3 regions of the Paenibacillus sp. Soil724D2 genome follow, and region 2 is predicted to be linked to each of the others. Evidence: riboswitches for the same ligand, from Rfam matches in the RefSeq annotation. Region 2 holds a riboswitch; each other region holds the start of a gene.
What was found. Region 2 has a riboswitch for cyclic di-GMP ahead of ASG85_RS13315 (hypothetical protein). Riboswitches for the same ligand answer to the same signal wherever they lie in the genome.

Region 1: linked by a shared signal. The riboswitch ahead of ASG85_RS36745 (putative motility protein) and the one ahead of ASG85_RS13315 (hypothetical protein) in region 2 are both predicted to bind cyclic di-GMP.
Region 3: linked by a shared signal. The riboswitch ahead of ASG85_RS21250 (response regulator) and the one ahead of ASG85_RS13315 (hypothetical protein) in region 2 are both predicted to bind cyclic di-GMP.

What each region holds. Positions count from the first base shown of each region.
Region 1 covers NZ_LMRY01000001.1:423,256-430,137, reverse strand. Annotated here, with positions in the region: gene carB (carbamoyl-phosphate synthase large subunit) at 1-2,090, shown strand, start outside; gene pyrF (orotidine-5'-phosphate decarboxylase) at 2,186-2,875, shown strand; gene pyrE (orotate phosphoribosyltransferase) at 2,915-3,556, shown strand; cyclic di-GMP riboswitch class I at 3,638-3,723, shown strand; gene ASG85_RS36745 (putative motility protein) at 3,744-3,944, shown strand; gene ASG85_RS02085 (LysR family transcriptional regulator) at 4,472-5,344, opposite strand; gene dapA (4-hydroxy-tetrahydrodipicolinate synthase) at 5,468-6,349, shown strand; gene ASG85_RS02075 (RidA family protein) at 6,363-6,764, shown strand.
Region 2 covers NZ_LMRY01000012.1:44,181-51,062, reverse strand. Annotated here, with positions in the region: gene ASG85_RS13335 (O-methyltransferase) at 126-761, opposite strand; gene ASG85_RS13330 (THUMP domain-containing class I SAM-dependent RNA methyltransferase) at 898-2,049, shown strand; gene ASG85_RS13325 (VOC family protein) at 2,241-2,636, opposite strand; gene ASG85_RS13320 (hypothetical protein) at 2,713-3,627, opposite strand; gene ASG85_RS13315 (hypothetical protein) at 3,763-4,068, opposite strand; cyclic di-GMP riboswitch class I at 4,171-4,264, opposite strand; gene ASG85_RS13310 (MDR family MFS transporter) at 4,374-5,597, opposite strand; gene ASG85_RS13305 (hypothetical protein) at 5,771-6,766, opposite strand; gene ASG85_RS13300 (TIGR01777 family oxidoreductase) at 6,878-6,882, shown strand, end outside.
Region 3 covers NZ_LMRY01000025.1:33,938-40,819, reverse strand. Annotated here, with positions in the region: gene ASG85_RS21280 (SDR family oxidoreductase) at 1-176, opposite strand, end outside; gene ASG85_RS21275 (NAD(P)H-dependent oxidoreductase) at 203-754, opposite strand; gene ASG85_RS21270 (winged helix-turn-helix transcriptional regulator) at 961-1,299, shown strand; gene ASG85_RS21265 (hypothetical protein) at 1,928-2,173, opposite strand; gene ASG85_RS21260 (ParA family protein) at 2,160-3,083, opposite strand; gene ASG85_RS21250 (response regulator) at 3,462-3,824, opposite strand; cyclic di-GMP riboswitch class I at 3,954-4,042, opposite strand; gene ASG85_RS21245 (hypothetical protein) at 4,370-4,717, shown strand; gene ASG85_RS21240 (ABC transporter substrate-binding protein) at 4,977-6,083, shown strand; gene ASG85_RS21235 (nucleoside hydrolase) at 6,154-6,882, shown strand, end outside.

The DNA.
Region 1 (6,882 bases), on a different contig from region 2:
CGCAAATGAAAGCGACTGGCGAAGTTATGGCGATTGGCCGTACATTCGAAGAGTCCATTCATAAAGCAGTTCGTTCCCTAGAGATTGGCGTACACCGTTTGTTCCTAAAAGAGACGGATCTTATCGATCAAGAAACACTCGAGTACCGCCTGCAAAAACCTGACGATGAGCGCCTGTTCTTACTCGCAGAAGCGTATCGCAGAGGTTACACCGTGGAACAATTGCAGAATTTGACGAAGATTGACTGGTGGTTCTTGAACAAACTGGACGGTCTGATTAAATACGAGAAAGAGATTGCAGCTAGCGAACTTACAAACGAGCTGCTATTCGAAACGAAGCGCAAAGGCTTTACAGACCGTGCGATTGCTGAGATTCGTACTCTGGCTGGTTGTTCGACATTCACCAAAGAAGCTGAAATCAGAACGCACCGTTTGAAGCAAAATATCAAGCCGGTTTACAAAATGGTAGATACTTGCGCAGCAGAATTCGAAGCTTCAACGCCATACTACTATTCAACTTATGAGCAAGAAGATGAAGTTACGGAAACAACAAAAGAAAAAGTGGTCGTATTGGGCTCCGGTCCGATTCGTATCGGTCAAGGGATTGAGTTCGATTACTCCACGGTTCATGCGGTTTGGGCGATCCAGGCGGCAGGTTACGAAGCGGTTATCATCAACAACAACCCAGAGACCGTATCAACAGACTTCAATACGTCCGATCGCTTGTACTTCGAGCCTCTGTTCTTCGAAGATGTGATGAACGTGATCGAACGCGAAAACCCAATCGGGGTTATCGTTCAATTCGGTGGTCAAACAGCGATTAACTTGGCTGCACCTTTACACAAAGCGGGCGTACGCATTCTCGGTTCCGATCTGGAAAGTATCGATACAGCGGAAGATCGCAAGAAATTCGAAGCTTTACTTAGCAAGCTCTCGATTGCTCAACCACCAGGCGGCACCGTTACATCGGTTGACCAAGCTGTGGGTACAGCAGCGAAATTCGGGTATCCGGTTATCGTTCGCCCGTCCTACGTCCTAGGTGGACGCGCAATGGAAATCGTCTACTCCGATGAAGAATTGCTGAGCTACATGGAATATGCCGTGAAAATCAACCCTGAGCATCCGGTCCTGATCGACCGCTACATGCTTGGTAAAGAGGTAGAGGTTGATGCCATCTGCGACAGAGAAACGGTTCTAATCCCAGGAATTATGGAACATGTTGAACGCGCAGGGGTTCACTCTGGTGACTCTATCGCGGTTTATCCGCCGCAATCCATCTCAGATGAGATTAAACAACAAATTATCGACATTACGACGAAAATCGGCCTTGAGCTGAACGTAGTTGGTCTGGTCAACATCCAGTTCGTTATTCATAACGATCAAGTATATGTGATCGAGGTCAACCCGCGTTCTTCCAGAACCGTGCCTTTCTTGAGCAAAGTAACGAACATCCCGATGGCCAACGTGGCTACACGCGTCATTATGGGACAAAAACTGGCTGATATGGGCTACCAAGGCGGCTTATGGCCGGAAGACAAGTACGTGTCAGTTAAAGTGCCAGTGTTCTCCTTCGCGAAGCTGCGCCGTGTAGATACGACGCTCGGACCTGAGATGAAATCGACGGGCGAGGTAATGGGGCGCGATATCAATTTTGCCAAAGCTCTCTATAAAGGCTTAATTGGAGCGGGGATGAAAATTCCTGCAGCAGGATCTGTCGTAGTAACGGTTGCTGACAAAGATAAAGAAGAAGCGATTGAAATCTTAAAGGGCTTCTATCGACTTGGATATAAAATCATTGCAACAGGCGGAACGGCAGCAGCGATCGAACAAGCTGGTCTTCCGGTAACGACTGTGAATAAGCTGAGCGAGGGTTCACCTAACATTCTGGATCTTATCCGCAGCGGTGAAGCACAATTCGTCGTGAACACACTGACCAAAGGTAAAGAGCCAGAGCGTGACGGCTTCCGCATTCGTCGTGAAGCAGTAGAGAACGGTGTGGTTTGTATGACATCACTTGATACAGTAAGAGCGCTTGTTAATATGCTTGAAGCGATCAACTTCTCCTCACGTGCAATGCCAATTCATGTCTAAGACTATGCTTACGAAGTCAGTTTTGCTAAAGCAAAACTCTAAGGAGAGTGACGAACTTGAGTACACTAACTCGTACAGATGTTACTGGACGCATTATGGTCGCTTTGGATTATGCGAACGCAGAAGGTGCTGAAGGGCTGCTAAAGCAGCTCGAAGGCATCCCTTGCTACGTGAAGGTAGGCATGCAGCTGTTCTATGCTGCGGGTCCTGGCTTCGTCGCGAGTCTGAAGGATCGCGGCTACAAGGTGTTCCTCGATGTGAAGATGCACGACATTCCGAACACGGTCAAAGGCGGCGCGGAAAGCGTGACGCGCCTTGGGGTGGACGTGTTCAATGTCCATGCTGCCGGAGGCAAGCAAATGATGGAAGCCGCCTTGGAGGGTGTTGACAAGGGGCTAGCTGTAGGTGGTTCGCGCCCGATCGTTATTGGCGTGACGCAATTAACCAGCACAAGTAGGCAGGTGCTGAACGACGAGATCGGCCTGACCGGTACGGTTGAGCAGGCCGTCATTCGTTATGCCCGCTTGGCGCATGCTGCGGGGCTTCAGGGGGTCGTCGCGTCACCGCTTGAGGTGACCGCGATTAAGGCAGCATGCGGTGACGGGTTCGTCACCGTGACGCCAGGCATTCGCCCTGCGGGAGCCGACGTGGGCGACCAATCGCGCATCATGACACCAGCTGAGGCGTTCGCGCAGGGGACGGATTATGTCGTGATCGGCCGACCGATCACAGGCGCAGCGGATCCAAGAGCAGCAATTGAAGCGATTATCGATTCAATCGTTTAGCATGCTTGGTCTAACAACGGAAGGAACGGTGGTAGGAATATGAGTCAACTCGAAACAATCGCGCAGCATATTGCAGCATCATTATTAGATATAGAAGCGGTGGCACTTCGACCGCAGCAGCCTTTTACATGGACTTCTGGCCTGAAGTCGCCAATCTATTGTGACAATCGTCTGACGATGTCACACCCAGCTATACGCGAAGCGATCGCCGACGGCTTCGCAGCTTTGATTCAAGAGAAATTCCCGGATGCTGAGGTTGTTGCTGGTACGGCAACAGCCGGCATTCCTCATGCCGCTTGGGTTGCTCAGAAGCTAGGTCTCCCGATGATCTACATTCGTGATAAAGCCAAAGGACATGGCAAGGAAAACTTGATTGAAGGTACTGTGAAACCAGGTCAAAAGGTGATCGTGATTGAGGATCTGATCTCTACGGGTGGCAGTTCTTTGAAAGCAGCTATTGCTGTCAAAGAAGCTGGCGCTGTAGCGTTGGGTGTGCTCGCGATTTTCTCCTATCAGCTAGATAAAGCTACCGATGCATTCCAAGCTGCTGATATGCCACTGTACACACTTTCCAACTACTCTACACTGCTTGAAGTGGCTCTGGAGAAGGGGAAAATCAAACAAGAGGACATGGAATTGCTTCGTTCTTGGAGATTGAATCCTGCTGCGTTTGGTGTGTAGGTCTGTATTTGCTCAATTGCGAGGATTGACGAATTATGTAAGTATATCCTATACTGGATAAGTGATAGGTACTGCCTAACATCTGCGAAATGGCAAATGACGCGAAAGCGACAGACGCAAAGCTATAGGGGCTACTCGGTTACACCGTATGCTTGCCAGCTACCGAACGATGAGAGGAGGAGTGCTCGTGAATATCAATAGTGTTCTAACTGCGATTAGTGGTGGAGATGCTTTGAAGCAAGCCGTTGGCCTTCAGCTTTTAAGCAAAGTAAGTGATATGCAAGCAGCTTCATCTAGTACTTTAGTACAGGATTTTGCTAAATCCCAACAGCTGGTTACCGCTTCAGCGACACCGCATTTGGGTGGCAATCTCGATATCCGCATATAAGTTCATAACAGAAGAAGCTCTACCTTTACGAAAAGGAGAGCTTCTTTTTTCATTATTTAATTAATATGTTTTGGGTGATGTTTTTTTCTCTTCTGTGGGAGAACTTACAGTGTAGAGCGACGGGCCTAAATTAAAGTAACTTAGCATGTGAGAACTCTGATGGCTATGTTATAGAAAAGAGATCGTCAATTTATTCGACCAATCTTACTCTACATTGAGGTCCGGATAAATTGTCATATATCCTGGATTGAGGTTGCTGGATGAATGAAGGCTTATTCGTTGTTGAAAGATGTTGCAGAGAGTGCAACAATTGCTGCCTAAATCCATCTAATCTCCCTTAGATGTTGCATAACGTACAACAATTTGGTCCTATTAAGGCAGTTTCGTAACAAATGGGTTCGAAATGAGGTACAACTATAATTTTGCCAAATAGCCTTTAGGCGTGTAACCAGTATAGCCCATCTAACTTCACAAAGCTGCTGATCGACTCTAAAGGACGAAGTATCCGTTTTTCTTTCTGGAGGAGGTTAACCTTCTGTCAGTTGTCGAATGAATGTTTGCAAAGGCTGGGACATCCACTTTTTGGGGTGCAGCAGCAGTTGAAGGTCCAATTTCAAGTCTGAATGTGAAAAAGGAAGATGGGCAAGTTTTCCTTGTTCCAGTTCGTTCTGTACAGCAATTTGGGGCAGCAGGGCAATACCGAGCCCATTCATGACGCAGTGTTTTATGGTTTCTAAATTACCGAGTTCAAATCCAATTTGAAGCGGGACAGCATGATCTTTTAGTAACTTTTCAAACATACCTCGATAGATGCAGCCCTCTTCTGTAACGATAAATTCGGCTTGCTGAAAATCAGTTAGCTGTATTTGTGTTCGTTTCGTTAGCGGATGCTCAAGCGGTGCCACCAAAACTAAAGGTTCTTCCCTGACCTTTGTACAAGCAAGTGTGGTATCTGCAGGATAACGATCTAGTAGGAGTCCAATGTCATAGTCCCCATCTCTTACTTTGGTAATAAGGGAAGCTTCACTATCAGGGAAGAGCTGGATATTCAGTCCAGGAAATTGTTGTTTCAGCACATGTAAATAGGGTGGTAAATAGTAAGCAGCGAGTGAGTTAATCGTACCTATCGTCAGTGTTCCACTGACTTCGCTTGTTATCATTTCTTTGGATTGATCATAGAGGTCAAGCATTTGCAAGACTAGCTTTAGCAAGCTTTCACCGGGTGCAGTTAACCGAAGCTGACGCCCGTATCTTTCGAAAAGAGGGACCCCATATTCTCGTTCCAACTTTTGTATTTGCATCGTAATACTCGATTGCGCATAGCCCAATTCTTCAGCAGCTCGTGTAAAACTCTTTCTCCGTGCAACCTCCCGAAAGGTTCGGAAATAGGTTAAATCCATGGGAACCCCTCGCTTTATTATTAAAATTTTTGATGAGTCTTATCATTTATTATAGCTAACTGTGATCCAATGATCCATGCTAAAGTGAATATACAAATGAATGAGGACTGGGAGATGATTGGAATGTTAAGAGAGAAAGACTTACATGGGATCTATGTTCCCATTATTACGCCGTTTGATGAGGAACACGAGGTGGATGCATCCTCTTTTTATAATCTTGCTTATAATTTATTTCAAGATGAGGTAGACGGACTGGTCGTCAATGGGACAACAGGGGAATCGCCGACGATTACGAATGAGGAGATGTCGATCTTATTCGATACGGCACAAGCAGCTCGCGAGGCTGCGCAAGTAGACGCTTCACTCATACTTGGTACAGGAACGAATGATACGTTGTCCACGGTGAAAAAGACGGAGGCTGCTGGGAAATTAGGGGCTGACGCCGTTTTAGTCGTCGTGCCTTACTACAATAGGCCGAGTCAGCAAGGGATCATTGAACATTTTCGCCGGGCAGCCAGCGTTGGTGTGCCTGTCATTTTATATGAAATACCGCATCGCACAGGAGTGACGTTGGAACTTGATACCGTGCGTACGATACTTGAACTCGATGGTGTCATAGGTATGAAAGACTGTACGCCTAACACCCGATTGGTGTCTGAGCTTACTCGTTTAGGCTCCAAGCCCGTCTTGTGTGGGGAGGATTCACTGCTTTTTGAGGCACTTAGCTCCGGTGCTAAAGGGGTTATGAGCGCGTCAGCGAACGTAATGACTGAGCGGTTTGTATCGTTTTATCAGCATTTTGAAGCGGGACAACACGAGATGAGCAAAAAGCTATTCGATGAGTTGCTGCCACTCATTCGATTACTTTTCGAAGAGCCAAATCCAGCACCTCTCAAATGGCTGCTTGAGCAGCAAGGTATCATTGAATCCGGAACACTTCGGTTGCCGCTGCTTTCTGTGACAGAAGGCTTGCAGAAGAAGTTAGCTGCTTATTTACAAAAATGAGAGGAAGAGAGTTATGAATCGTAATAGGGTATTTACAGGTTCACCTTGGGAACCGGTTGTAGGCTATTGTCGGGCGATTCGGGTGGGGGACCGGATCGAAGTTGCTGGCACAACAGCAATGAGGGATGGAGAGGTAGTTGGCATCGGTAATCCGTATGAACAAACGCGGTTCGTCCTCCAGACGATTGAGCAGGCGCTGCAAGAACTCGGTGGGCAAATGTCAGATGTGATTCGAACACGTATGTATGTGACGGATATTTCGCTATGGCAGGAGTTCGGCAGGGCACATGGGGAGTTTTTCCGTGACGTGCAGCCCGTGGCAACGATGGTTGAAGTGAAGGCTTTAATTGATCCTTTGTTGTTGATAGAGATTGAGGTTGAAGCTCAGATGGTAGACGAATTGAGTGGCTTGTAGTAAGGCTTATTAGTACAAATAAGCGCGGAAAACGCGCTTTACCTGGAGCGCTCGAACAAATAAGGGGTAAGCTTTGCTTACCCCTTACCCAAAACATATAAATTCTATTAAAAAAAGC
Region 2 (6,882 bases):
TAGAAAATACAACAATGGTAACCTCTATAGCCCCATCTACCCTCACGAAATAACTCTAAAATCTAATTTTAGAGTTATGCCTACCACATTGAGGAGGCATAATGAATCAATCGACAGTCTCCGTGTTACTTCACTCGTGCTAAAGCCAAGCCATCATAGGCTGGGAGGATGGTACTTTCCAAACGCGGATCCGTAGCGATCAGCTGGTTAAAAGTACGCATCGCCTGAACCGAGGCTTTGGTTTGGTTCGCGTCGACGACTTTTCCTCGCATTAGCGTGTTATCCCCTGCAATAATGGCTCCAGGGTTTGCCAGTTTAATTGCCAGCTCCAAATAATTCGGATAATTCACCTTGTCCGCGTCGATAAAAAAGAAATCAAACCGCTCTCCCTGCTCCAGAAGCTCATTCAGATGAATGAGTGCTTCGCCAATCCGGTACTCAACGAGCTGGCCAAGGCCCGCTTCGGTCACATTTTGCTTGGCTACATCAGCAAATTCTTGTTTTAACTCGAGGGAAATCAGCTTGCCGCCTTCTCTTAAGCCTCTCGCCAAACAAATCCCGCTATAACCGCCCAAAGCACCTATTTCCAATACCTTCGTTGCGCCAATCATCGTGACCAGCATAGTAAGCAATCTGCCGTACCCAGGTGCAATCGATATTTCGGGCATATTCTGGGTGCGTATGACTTCCTTAACCCGCTTTAGAACTGTATCTTCTTCGTATAAACCCTCCATATAGCTCTCAGCTGTTATGGTTTCCATGTTTTATCCTCCTTAGAAAAGCATCAAAGCATCCACTTTGCGTTGTTTCGTTTGTAAGTGTAACCTATTTGTCCTATACTTGTTAATTGTATGAGTTTTATGAGCGATGCACAACCCGGATGGAAGGAATCTAAACATGCCACAACAAATTGAATTAATCGCAACTTGCCCAATGGGACTTGAGGCCGTCGTTGCTCGCGAAATCCGTGATCTTGGCTATAACGAAGTCACTGTCGAGAATGGGCGTGTCCGCTTTCTTGGCGACGAGCTGGCCATCTGCCGCACCAATCTTTGGCTCAGAACCGCCGATCGCATCTTGGTACACATGGGCCAATTTAAGGCCCTCACTTTCGATGAGCTTTTCGAAGGTACCAAAGCGCTTGCTTGGCCGGACTGGATTCCGAACGATGCCGAATTCCCTGTGGAAGGGCGTTCCCATAAGTCACAATTATCTAGCGTTCCCGCTTGCCAAGGCATCGTGAAGAAAGCCGTCGTGGAGAAGCTGAAGCTTCGCTACGGAACGGAGTGGTTCCCTGAGAACGGGGCACGCTACGTGATCGAAGTCGCACTCCTGAACGATATCGCAACGCTAACGATCGATACGACCGGCGCCAGCCTGCATAAGCGCGGTTACCGCAAGCTCGTGACCGAAGCTCCGCTCAAGGAGACCATGGCGGCTGCGATGATCCTCCTGAGCCGCTGGAAGGTCGACAGACCGCTCTACGACCCGTTCTGCGGGTCTGGAACGATTCCGATCGAGGCTGCTATGATCGGATGGAATATCGCGCCAGGACTGCGGCGCAGCTTCCCTAGCGAGGCGTGGGGCAATATCCCCCGCAAGCTGTGGGACAAGGCTCGCGACGAGGCCTTCGACGCGGTTAAAGATGATGTTCCGCTGAACATCATCGGCAGTGACATTGATCCCTCTGCCATCGAAGTGGCAGAGGCTGCAGCGAAGGCCGCTGGCTTGACGAAGCAGTTCAAGCTGCTCGTGGAACCAGTAGCCAAAGCCCGCCCGCGCGGCGACTATGGCTGCTTGATCACCAACCCTCCCTATGGAGAGCGGCTTGGTGAAGCGCAAGATGTAGAGGTGGCACTGCGCCAGCTCGGAGCACTCACCGCTCCCATGCCTTCATGGAGCATGTTCATCCTAAGCCCGAGCACACAGCTCGAGCACTATATGAACCGCCGCGCGGATAAGAAGCGCAAACTATTTAATGGACGGATCGAGTGTAACCTGTTCCAGTATCTTGGACCATTACCTCCGCGCAGACAATCAGACAAATAAAATAAAAATCCCTCATCCGCTCATCCGACCTAACTGCAAGCATGCAGCGGTCAGACCAAGCTAATGAGGGATTTTATTTTATAAACAAAAACCAAATCAATAACGCCCATATGGGAATGGACACAAGAATACTCCATAGGCAGCCCTTGGCAAACCGCAGCTTCGGCTCCTGTTCTGTCCTTTCTTCGCGATCATTTTGCATGTTCCACCAACTCCAAGGGCAGTCCATCCGGATCTGCAAAGAAAGTATAGCGGTCACCAGTAATGGGATCAACCCGTACCGGTTCTACCGCAATCCCCTTGCTTTCAAGTTCTTTAATGCTTTCGTCCATATTCAGAACGACAAAAGCCAAATGCCTAAGACCCCTTGCCTCAGGCTGGTTAACTCGCAGCGGAGGGTTCGGAAATGAAAACAACTCGATCTGCTGTTCGGTCTGACCGATGCGCAAATCCAACTTATAGGAGTCACGTTCGGCACGATACGTTTCGTGTATGACCGTTAATCCAAGTAAATCGACATAGAAGTGTTTGGATCGCTCATAATTTGAGCTAATAATTGCCACATGATGAATTTGTGCTAACTCCACTCCATTCCCCCCTGTCCCCATTTCGTGAAAAACCGCATTCGGGGAACTCCCCGTCCTGCGGTCCGTTTCATTCATTTTATCCGTCTGTTCTCATCGTTTCAACAATTTTCTTCAAAACTTCCTCAGCGTCCAAATAGTCAACTTGGCAAGTACCAGCTGCATGATGACCGCCTCCACCATTTTGAAGCATCAAATTGCCAATATTCGTTTTCGACGAGCGATTCACAATGCTATGTCCACAAGCAAAGACGCAGTTTTGTTTGTTTCGGCCATCGACAACCCAAATCGAGATATTTTGCTCTGGATAAAGGGCATATACCATGAAACGGTTCCCTGGATAGATGGTTTCCACATCGCGAAGGTCAGTAATAATCACATTACCTTCCGTCCGTGTATAGGTTTGAAGCATATCACGATATAAGGCATCTAGTTCAAAATATCGCGCCACACGCTCTTTCACATCCGGCAATTCCATAATCTCATGAACGGACATCGTTGCACAGTGCTCCACAAGGTCTTCCATCAATTGATAGTTACTGATCCGATAATCGCGATAACGCCCTAGACCCGTTCGAGCATCCATGATAAAAGATAATAAATCCCATCCGCTTGGATTCAAAATATCTTCCTTGCTGAACTGCGCCGAATCCGCTTTATCCACCCCGCGCATAATATCATCGATGTCTCCGAAGGTCTCCCGCCCTCCATAGTAATCATAAATAACACGTGCCGCACTTGGCGCGATTCGGGTTTCCCCTTTGAATTCAACCTTTTCGCCCATCCGCTCAAGTTCACTGGAATGATGATCGAACCACAAGCCACAACCCGCTACATAAGGGACATTGGCCAAAATATCGTTTTCCGAAACCTCTATCAAACCGTCCTGCATATCTTTGGGATGGACGAATTTCATTTCATCCACCATGTTTAACTTTTTGAAAAGCATCGCGCATACTAAACCATCAAAATCCGAACGTGTGATTAATCTCATGCTATGTATCCCCCTAATCATAGTTCCTAAGCACTACTTAAATCTCTGACATTCATTATATCAGCTAGTGTCAATTTGTGACAATGATTTTGTCTTTATAAATCCCTTTCAACTGGCAATAAAAAAACGGTACGCCTAGATAGGCTGTACCGTTCTCAATTTGGTTGATAAACATTGATAAAGCCTTGTCAAAAATGCCTCAATTTGCGACATCGGCGGCATTTTTACAGAAAGTTTAACTTCGCCCTTCCAGTAGAAAATCAAGATGCTATTGTTTCTCCCGTGAAACATTTCAACATCCCAACAAGCTTCATTTAACGCGTATTCTTCCCGATTAATCATGAGCTTTGGTCCATCCGAGGAAGGCACCAAACGGGCAACATGATTACCACATAGCGAAGTCACTTTTTGTTCTTCTTGTAGTATTCCTTCAGACTGCATGCTGCTGGATCCTCCTTTTATTTGTACATAAATTTGTTATGACAGAGAAAAACCCCACCATAGTGAACCGATCGGAGGGGTTCTGATGTTGATACCCAATCGTTCGGCGGCTGGCTGGCTGCGTGTCCGGTTGCAGGACAAGGAAGCCCCTTTAGCTTTGCGTCACTGGCTTTCGCCAGCTTTGCCTTTGTCGAGATGTCTTACAGAATGAATGAGTGTTACGAATAATAAATACTATACTCTCAAGGATACGGGAAGTCGTATCTAAATCGAATAGTTCCTAAGAACTAATTTTGCATTATTTTTCAAAAAATTTCTTTTTTCGACGTATTTTTCAGCAACATTTGACGATTCGCGCCTCTCCAATAGAAAATGGATCCCGTAATCGTAAGAACGGCCATAAGAACATACAACGTATTTCCACCATAAGAAACGAGCAAGAACCCACCTACCCAAGGTCCGATAAAATGGCCTATGTTCGTTAATGTTTGAGCGCCAAAATACGTGCCACGCATATGCTCGGGAGCTAATTTGTCAATCAACATATTAGCAGCGGGGTAATTGAGAATCTCGCCAAGGGTGAAAATTCCCATCGAAATAATAAGCCATACCAGCGAGTGAGAAAAGGCAAAGCCGACATCCCCTAACGCAAACATTAGGTTGCCAACTATAATTGCAATAAGAGGCGTGTACTTTTCTGCCCAACGAGTAAGCGGAATCTGCATGGCAATAACCACGATCGCATTCACACTCATTAAGATCGCAAACATTTTCACACCGTTTACAAAGTTGATCTCCAAATATTGCGAAAGTGTCACCATCACCTGTGAGTAACCGATAGCTCCAATAATACCGCCAAGGATATACAAGCGAAAAGTCATATCACTGCGAATTACTCGCAAAGCAGAACCAAAGGTAACCGAAGATTTCTTCTCACCCTCGATTTTCTTGATGCCAAAAGCAATAAGCAGTGCGTATAGGGTAACCGCATAAATAAAATAAATGATCCCTGTAATAAGAAAAGGCAGCGCGCCATTCATCGTAGCGAAAAAAGCACCCAAAAGTGGTCCAACAGCAACACCAACATTGATAGCCATATACCGCATCGAAAACACTTTAAGTCTCTTCGCAGGTTCTGTGAGGTCTGCCATCAACGCCTGCGACACGGGCTCATAAAAGGATCGGCACAAACCGTTCAGCATATTGAGCAGCATAAACAGGATTGGTAATTTAACCATGCCGAAGCCTAAAAACACGAACGCCCAGCCGAAAAGAGCTGCCAGCATAATAATACGCCTTCCGAATCGGTCCGATAAGGTACCCCCTATAAAACCGCCTACGGTCCCTGCCAAAGAACCCATTCCGATGACAATTCCGATCATCACCGCACTCATCGACGTATGCCTGGATAAATAAATCGCGAGAAAAGGCAAACTCATGGAGGATGCAGCCCTGGCCATAACAGTTCCAAGAATTAACGTATGTACAATGGGATGATAAGAACTTAGAAAACCACGTAACCGATTCATTTGAAGGGACTCCTATCACTGTTTAATTTACCGCAGGTCAAAGAAATCGACACCGGATTCCAATTATACACGAAAAATGACGATATGTGTCTATGTTTCAAACAAAAAAACACTCTCCAAGGAGAGTGCAAACGAGTATATTTATTTTGTTCCTTGTGCTTCCAAAGTTTACCTTAACTGCCGCCGCAACCAGACCCGCAGCTCGATCCTGACGAGCAAGAAGAGCCCGATCCGGAGCTGCAGCTGCTGCCGCCGCCTTGATCTCCAGAACTATCGCCACTTCCTCCAGAACCTCCGCAACCCGATGAAGAACAGTTGCTCTGCTTGTCATTATGTTTATTGGGTTCATTCACAGGCCACTGAGAGTTCATCCCGCCTGTATAGTTATTATTATCCTGAATGGAGAAGAACATCATGGCTCCTGCCATATACACCATGTTGTTCGGATTTGTTAGTGAATCCTTCCAGCCTGTATCCTCAAACCTGCGGCTGTTGGCTGAATGCCTGGATTCATGAATCGCCTGCTTAATTAGGTTGCGGATCGTCTCCGCAACTTCTGGATACCGCTTTGCCTGCTCCATATCGAACCATTGCTCGGCGATTTCATCTTCATTGCCTTTGCGAAGCAAATCTGTTCGCTGCTCATCCAGCGGATTGCGAAAAAATCCGTTCCAGCACCGCGAACTCGTTGGAGCGAACTCGAACAAATGCGCATATACCCAATCGAACCATGCACGTTCACCCGGCATTTGCTTCGGTTCGCGTTCAGGTGAATGATGAATTACGCCGCCAGCGAATTGATCCCCAAAGCGCTGATATTCTCTCGTAAACATCAGCATCTCATGCCAAATCTCATCGATTTCGCTGCTAAACATCGGGGTTCTTTTTAAAATGAGATTCATCAGAAAAAATCGTTTTAATTCAAACCATTTACAGGCAAACTCGTCATCAGACATGGAAGGATTCGCAGCTTTTACGCGATATTGGAGTCTCTCTACATAATCTAGTGGAAGTGCACTATTCAGTTTAGTAACGATACGTTCTAACGGAATATTTTCTAGCAAACCAAGCCCTTGGGGTAGATCTGAAGCTCGGAAGCTCGGCTTGGATTTCCCTACGCGACTACTCTTGGACGGTTTGGGTGATTTTCGGAATAAAAAACGAAACATTTGGCATCCCTCCCTATTTCCAATATAACACAGTAATGTAAAGAGAAGAATAACGTCAGTTGGAAAGCATTGTATATAGGCCCTATAATAAAAGAAAGGAGGTGCTGAAGGATGAA
Region 3 (6,882 bases), on a different contig from region 2:
GTATCCAGCGTGTAAGCCGCAGCTCGAGATCCCAACTCCACTTTTGCTTTTTGCAATTTATCTTCGGAACGGCTGGCAATGATCACATCTGCTCCAAGCGCTATGACTTGTTTAGCTGTTTCCAAACCAATTCCAGAACTTCCACCGATTATCACTACTTTTTGATTTTGCAACATGGTTATTCCTCCTGATTTTGTGTGTATTAAAAATTCAATACCTCTTTTAGATGTACATCAAGTTCGGATACAAATTTATCAACGTTCGGATTTTTGACGACATCATAACAAGCGAAGCTCTTTAGAGGCTGCATTCCGAGAAATTCCTGTACGCGATGCAAGTGACTTACTGCTTCTTCTAAGTTATTCCCTTTAAAAAACTGAGTTGGATCGTTAAATGCTTGTTTAGGAGCATTCCAAGTAGTTGAAAACATATATTTTTTGCCGGTTAATAATCCGCCACTCCCGTATTGATCGGCACCTTTGAAAAATAATCCGTAAGCATAAACTTCGTCCATATATGTTTTAAATAACCCAGGAACACTGAACCAGTAGATGGGTGTTTGGTAAATGATAATATCAGCCCAGAGAAATTTTTGTTGTTCTGCTTCAATTGAATATCCGTTTTGAATAATGGTTGTTTGGATAGTGTTCTTTTCTTCTAGCAATCTCACCATGCTATCCATCAAAGTTTGATTCAGTTTCCCAGATGATGAACCATATTGCTGGTGACCATTAATAATCAGTATGTTTTTCATCTTCACTCTTCTCCTCCATAGGTTCTCAATTGCTTAACCAAGATATTTCAATTCTTTATAGGAATTAAACAATTGGTTCTTCGCTATTATAGATGCAGTTAATTCATTTAGGGAAGTAGTGATATTAATTTCATATAATTTCCGAAAAGTTACTTTTGTGATATGATGGGGTAAATCATAAGAATTTTTTTATGGAGGATATTAATATGAATGCTATTGAACCGATCGTACTGAGCAAAGGAACACCAGGCGTGCCTTGTCCCATTGCCAAAACACTTGACGTGATTGGGACTAAATGGACCTTTTTAATCATTCGGGACCTTCTTATCGAAGGTACACTGCGATTCAGCGACTTGTTGAAATCAATGGATGGCATTAGTCCAAAAACGCTCTCGCTCCGTCTTAAGGTACTAGAGGAACACGGGGTATTGGAAAGGAAAGTGTTTCCCGAAGTTCCCCCTCGTGTTGAATATACGTTAACGGAAAAAGGAAAGAGATTGGAACGTATCTTTGTTGAATTGAAGAGATTTGGATTAAATTTGTAAAAGAGACTGTTTCAAATGTAAATAAATTCACTTAGGCTTAGGTGCACAGAAAACAAAAAAATGAGAAGGCAGGGTTATGCCTTCTCACTTTTTTGTTTTCTTCGACTCCAAAGGAAAGTCACCCGAACTTTATTTAGCGGAACGTCGATCCGTTATTTCAGGAAATCTGCGCTTGAAATCAAACAAGAGGAACGTGAGTGTGTTATTTGATCAAAATGAATGATCCGGAGGCAAAAAACAGCGAAATAACGCATCGACGTTCCTCTTCCTCATGATTTCTGGGGGTTTTCGTCCAAATAGCACATCGACGTTCCCCCTCGGCAAATTCTGGTTTTCATAGCCTATTACAGTAAAGGGTAAAGAGGCATAACATCCCAAAATAGCTTTGGAACAGCCCCCTTTTTTAGGATTCCACCAATCTTATTTTTCCCTATTTAATATCATAATAGAAAATATTTAAGTCAGAATGAATTATTATTAGGGCACGGAAGTAGATGGTATCGAGCGATAACTAGATTTTATCCTGATTGTCTTTGTGACAGCAAGTATCATAGGGTAAATTGGTCAATGATTATCAGTCCGATATCTGGTATCGGGCAGACTGTAAAATGAACGAATCCCCACTGGCCTACTCGACCGGTGGGTTATTTTTATGTCTTCGCATATACTCTTTCACGGCCTCTACCACAACATCAACCATCTTCTTATTCTGTTTCGCTGCGAATATCTTTAGCTCAGTATGGAATTGATCATCGAAATCAAAAGTTGCTTTTTTCTTATTTACAGGTTTCTGTATACCTGTATTTACAGTTTCCTGTATTTCTAGACTCCGCCGTTTTCCTAATAACTGCTCAATCGCATCACGCTTGGACACGTTGCTCCAGCTCCTCGACAAAATTTCTATAATTCCTTAGTGCCGATGTATCCGAATTACTGTATTCCTGTATTCCTGTAATAGAAAACTCCTTGATTCTATTTCTTCGCTTTATTTCCGCTCGAAACACAACTTCCTCGTATTCTCTCCTTACCCTATCAATGATTGTTTTATCAATGATTGTTCTAGAATCGATCATTGTTGGCAATATGCCACATAAAACAAGGTCCAGCTTTTTAACCTCTTTGATGTGAATCATTGTTGCGATGTATCTGTCCAGCGCGTCATAACACATTGGTTCGCATTGTAGCATGACGATTGCATAATCGGAAGCCACTAAACCATTAATCGTGTGCTCTCCGAGATTTGGAGGTAAATCAATAAGTATGTAGTCGTATCTGGCCTTTACTTTATGTAGTGTATCTCTCAAAATGGTCGAACTCATTGAAGGATTTTGATGGATAAGCAGGGGCAGAGTTGCAAGCATTTCATCAGCCGGAATGAAGTGAAGGTTGTAGGTTAACTTGCGGATGTAGGGGGTGGGATTCATGTTTTTACACGCCTCAAAAATAGTCATTTTGGAGTAATCGTGTATATCTCGTTGAGTAAGAAACTGTGTCAAATTGCCTTGGCTATCGAAGTCCACACAGAGAACCTTGTACTTCTTAGAGAGAAGATACCCCGTAATGGCCGTGGTTGTCGTTTTGCCAACACCGCCTTTTTGATTACCGATTGAAATAATGGCTCCCATAACCCATTCCTCCTTATTTCTGTAAACCTTTATTCCTGTATATAGTTCTACAATAGATCTATTTAAAAGGGGGTCATGCACGGTCAAGTTGAGAGTGTATTCAGCAACCATAGCGCCAGGAATTTCTCTTTCAAATGAATTCTCTGTATATGTATCCATAAGGTCAAATTTCGCCAAAATATTTTTTCTAACGAATTCTGCAACAAATCGTCAAATTCGCTGTCATGCACAACAAATTCCAACGAATTCTGAAACAACAAAAACGGAGCCATGCGATTAGCGGGCTCCGTTTATGGAATATCACAAAGAAATGAACGAATCGATAGAAGGGAATTGTTTGAATTCTATATAGGACCTCAACAAAACTACGAAATACATAATCAAGGCTAAAATAAGTGATTACTCTTTCTTTAGATCGTAAATGCATGGGAAATTCCGCCTAACTGTTTAAGTATGTGAATTGCTAAGATTTTATTATAATGTGGAGGTACAAAAAGTGGAATGGGGAGGCATTCAGGTGGAGAGCTTTGTGGGCATTCACGTATTCAGAACCTTTTTTACAGCTTCTGCTACCCTCTCTTTATCAAAAGGCTTCACAATAAAATCTCTTGCACCAAGGGTAATGGCTTCAATAACAAAGGATTGTTGCCCCATTGCTGATACCATTATTATCTTTGAATCGCTGTTGTAACGTTTAATTTCCTTTAATGCAGTAATTCCATCCATCTCGGGCATTGTTATATCCAACGTAATCATGTCAGGTGAATGCTGTAAAAACAGAGAGATTGCCTCAAGTCCATTCGATGCTTCGGCTACAATTTCATGCCCTAATTCTAAGAGGATGTTCTTAATCATCAATCGCATAAAGATAGAATCATCTACAACCATTAGTCTGGCCATTTTAATTATCACCTTTCAGGGGGACTTTCTACCTAGCTATTTACTGTAATAGATGGCTACCATAATTCGTTACATAATGAAAACTCCTCTTATTAGAAGAATAAGGGGAGTTGTAGATATGTCCCTTCCTTCGGTAACTGGCAAGCATAGCGAAGTATTTCGCCTTAGCTCCTTTAGCTTTGCGTCACTAATTTTCATTAGCTTTGCTCTTATCGTATAGCAGAAGAATTACTATTCATTTATTAAATTATAGCACTCTTTTTACTAGGAATAAAGTACTAGTATTAAAGGTGTGCCTTAAGCAGCCCTTGATTGTGTTAACCGAGTTAGATTTATGTTGCCCGAGATTTTTTAACGTGTATTCGTCACTAATATCAAGCAAAATTTGTAAGACATTCGGTAAATTGGATCATTTAGATGTGATGTAGGTAAATAATGCCCGATTTCAGTGAGAAAGACGAACGATTCTCTTGATTAATTCTGAAATCCTATGTATTATTAAGTTAGATTTACAAGGGTTGATAATTGATCTTGAAGGTGATTCCATGCCACAACTAGATTCTAATGAATATAAGAAGAAGCTGTGTCACCTCTATAACGAAATCTCCAAAGAGTTGTTCGGGTTTGGCACAACACTGCTGAAGGTTTCCATTGATCAGAACATTATTACTTTTCATGCCAAGCATCGCCGTTCTCCGCGTTCAACCGCATTGGAAGGCGAGGCGCCAACGCTCAAACACGAAGTCGATTTTTATATGTCCTCTATATACAAGAAGAGAATCCGGGACAGGCTTGAGCAAGAACTTGGCTTATCCATGGATGCGGTATTAAGGGACTATGATCCGCCGACGCAATGGGCTATAACGAACATTATTCTTAAACAAACCGAATAGTTTTGTCGGGCGGTGTTCTCTTTTGATTTATCTTAAGAGGAAACCACATGTATACCAATAGATGTCACTTTACATTGTTTACAATGAAGAGTGCTCTTGATTAGAAGCTTCTTTCTATCAAGGGTACTTTTCTTTTTTTTGTATAGCTGGATTTACGGCGAAACGCGCATATATCTTAGGTCTTGAAGAATACTAGTAAAAATTTAACAGGGGATTCACGTATTAAAATCATACAAGATAAAACTTGGGAGGACGATGAATGATGAGACAAAAAATGGTACGCGGTTTAATTTCTTTATCTGTAGTAGGACTAGCCTTAACAGGTTGCGGCACAGCGAAGAACCAGGGCAATACAAGTGGAGCTACAACGGCACCCACAGCAGCTGCCACAGCGGCATCTAAAGGGGAACCTACAACTTTAATCATTTCCACCTGGGGTTTTGCGGATGATTTCTTTAAGAAAGAAGTGTACGCGCCATTTGAGAAAGAGCATAATGCTAAGATCGTTCTTGAAATAGGCAATAACGCAGAACGTTTGAACAAAGTGAAACAAGGCAGTTCGAGTGTGGATCTCATTTATTTATCCGACTATTACGCACAACAGGGCATTGAAGCGGGACTTTTCGATAAGATCGACCGCAGTCGTATTCCGAATTTGAAAAACATCTATGATTTGGCCAAGGCGCCTCTGGGCGAAGATTACGGTCCAGCCTACACAGTAGGTCGACTGGGTATTGCCTACAATCCGAAAGCAACCACCAAAGAGATCAAGTCATGGAGCGACCTCTGGAGTCCTGAGCTTTCCAAGAAGCTGACACTTCCTAACATCACATCAACAACAGGTCCAATGGTCTTGGATGCAGCATCTGTTGTCGCTGGTAACACGACGTTTAATGAGGATCAAGCTTTCGCAAAGGTTAAGGAAGTGAATAAAGGAGTCGTTAAATACTACGGCCAAACCTCCGAATTCGTTAACATGTTCTCGCAAGGTGAAATTGCAGCGGGGCCTATCATGGAAATGTATGTGAAGGATTTGAAAGCGGCTGTGCCAGAAACGAAGTTCGTCTCCCCGCAAGAAGGGGCTTACGCCGTTATGAACACGGTCAACGTGATTAAAGGAAGTAAAAATAAGCAGCTGGCTGAGGATTTCATCAACTGGCATTTGAGCAAGGAAGTACAGGAGAAATCAGCGAAAGCGAAAGTAGATTCACCTGTAAACACGACACTTCAGCTTTCGCCTGAAGAAGCTACGGGGATTACCTATGGCGCTGACGTCGTAAGTAAACTTCGTAAATTGGATATGAAATTCGTCAATCAGAATCTTAAAGCATGGATTGCCCGTTGGAACAAGGAAGTTGCTCAATAATTAAAATCAATCAAGGGTATATGCGGATATACCCTTGATTTCTTCAATAGGACTTAAAGGGGGCTTAGTCATGAAAAAGAAGGTCATCCTAGATGTAGACACAGGTGTGGATGATGCGCTAGGTATTCTGTTGGCTGTCCGCAGCGGAGAGATGGAAGTGCTCGGAATTACTACCGTGAATGGTAACGTTTCTCTGGACCAAGCGACCAAGAATACATGTAAGATCCTCCAACTGCTTGGGATGGAAGATAAGATTCCTGTCGTTAAAGGGGCAGACAAGCCTTTGATGCGAGCTTCTCACTTTGAGCATCATGTCCACGGCAATGACGGGCTTGGCGGCGCTTTAAGCGATATGCCGGTTCATATGCAGACGACTGCTGGACATGCTTCCGATTTTATCGTGGATCAAGTGCGGAGTCACGTCGGAGAAGTCACTTTAGTCATGACAGCTCCGTTAACGAATCTGGCTTTGGCGGTTATGAAGCATCCTGATTTGATTCATCAAGTCAAGGAAGTGATTGTGATGGGGGGCGTCGTTCAAGGCTTCGGCAATGTAACGCCCACGGCGGAGTACAATATGTATGTCGATCCGGAAGCCGCGAAAATCGTTTTCCAGGCGGGTTTTCCATCCTTAACCCTTGTAGGGTTGGATGTGACGCGTAAAGCGCTGCTGACCGATGAACATATCCGTGAGCTCGGAGATTCTCCCATAGCTAGCTATGTTCAGGAAAGCACCGCGAATTATATGAAGCGATATTATGAACGTAACGGAGTTCGGGCCTGTGCGCTTCATGATCCG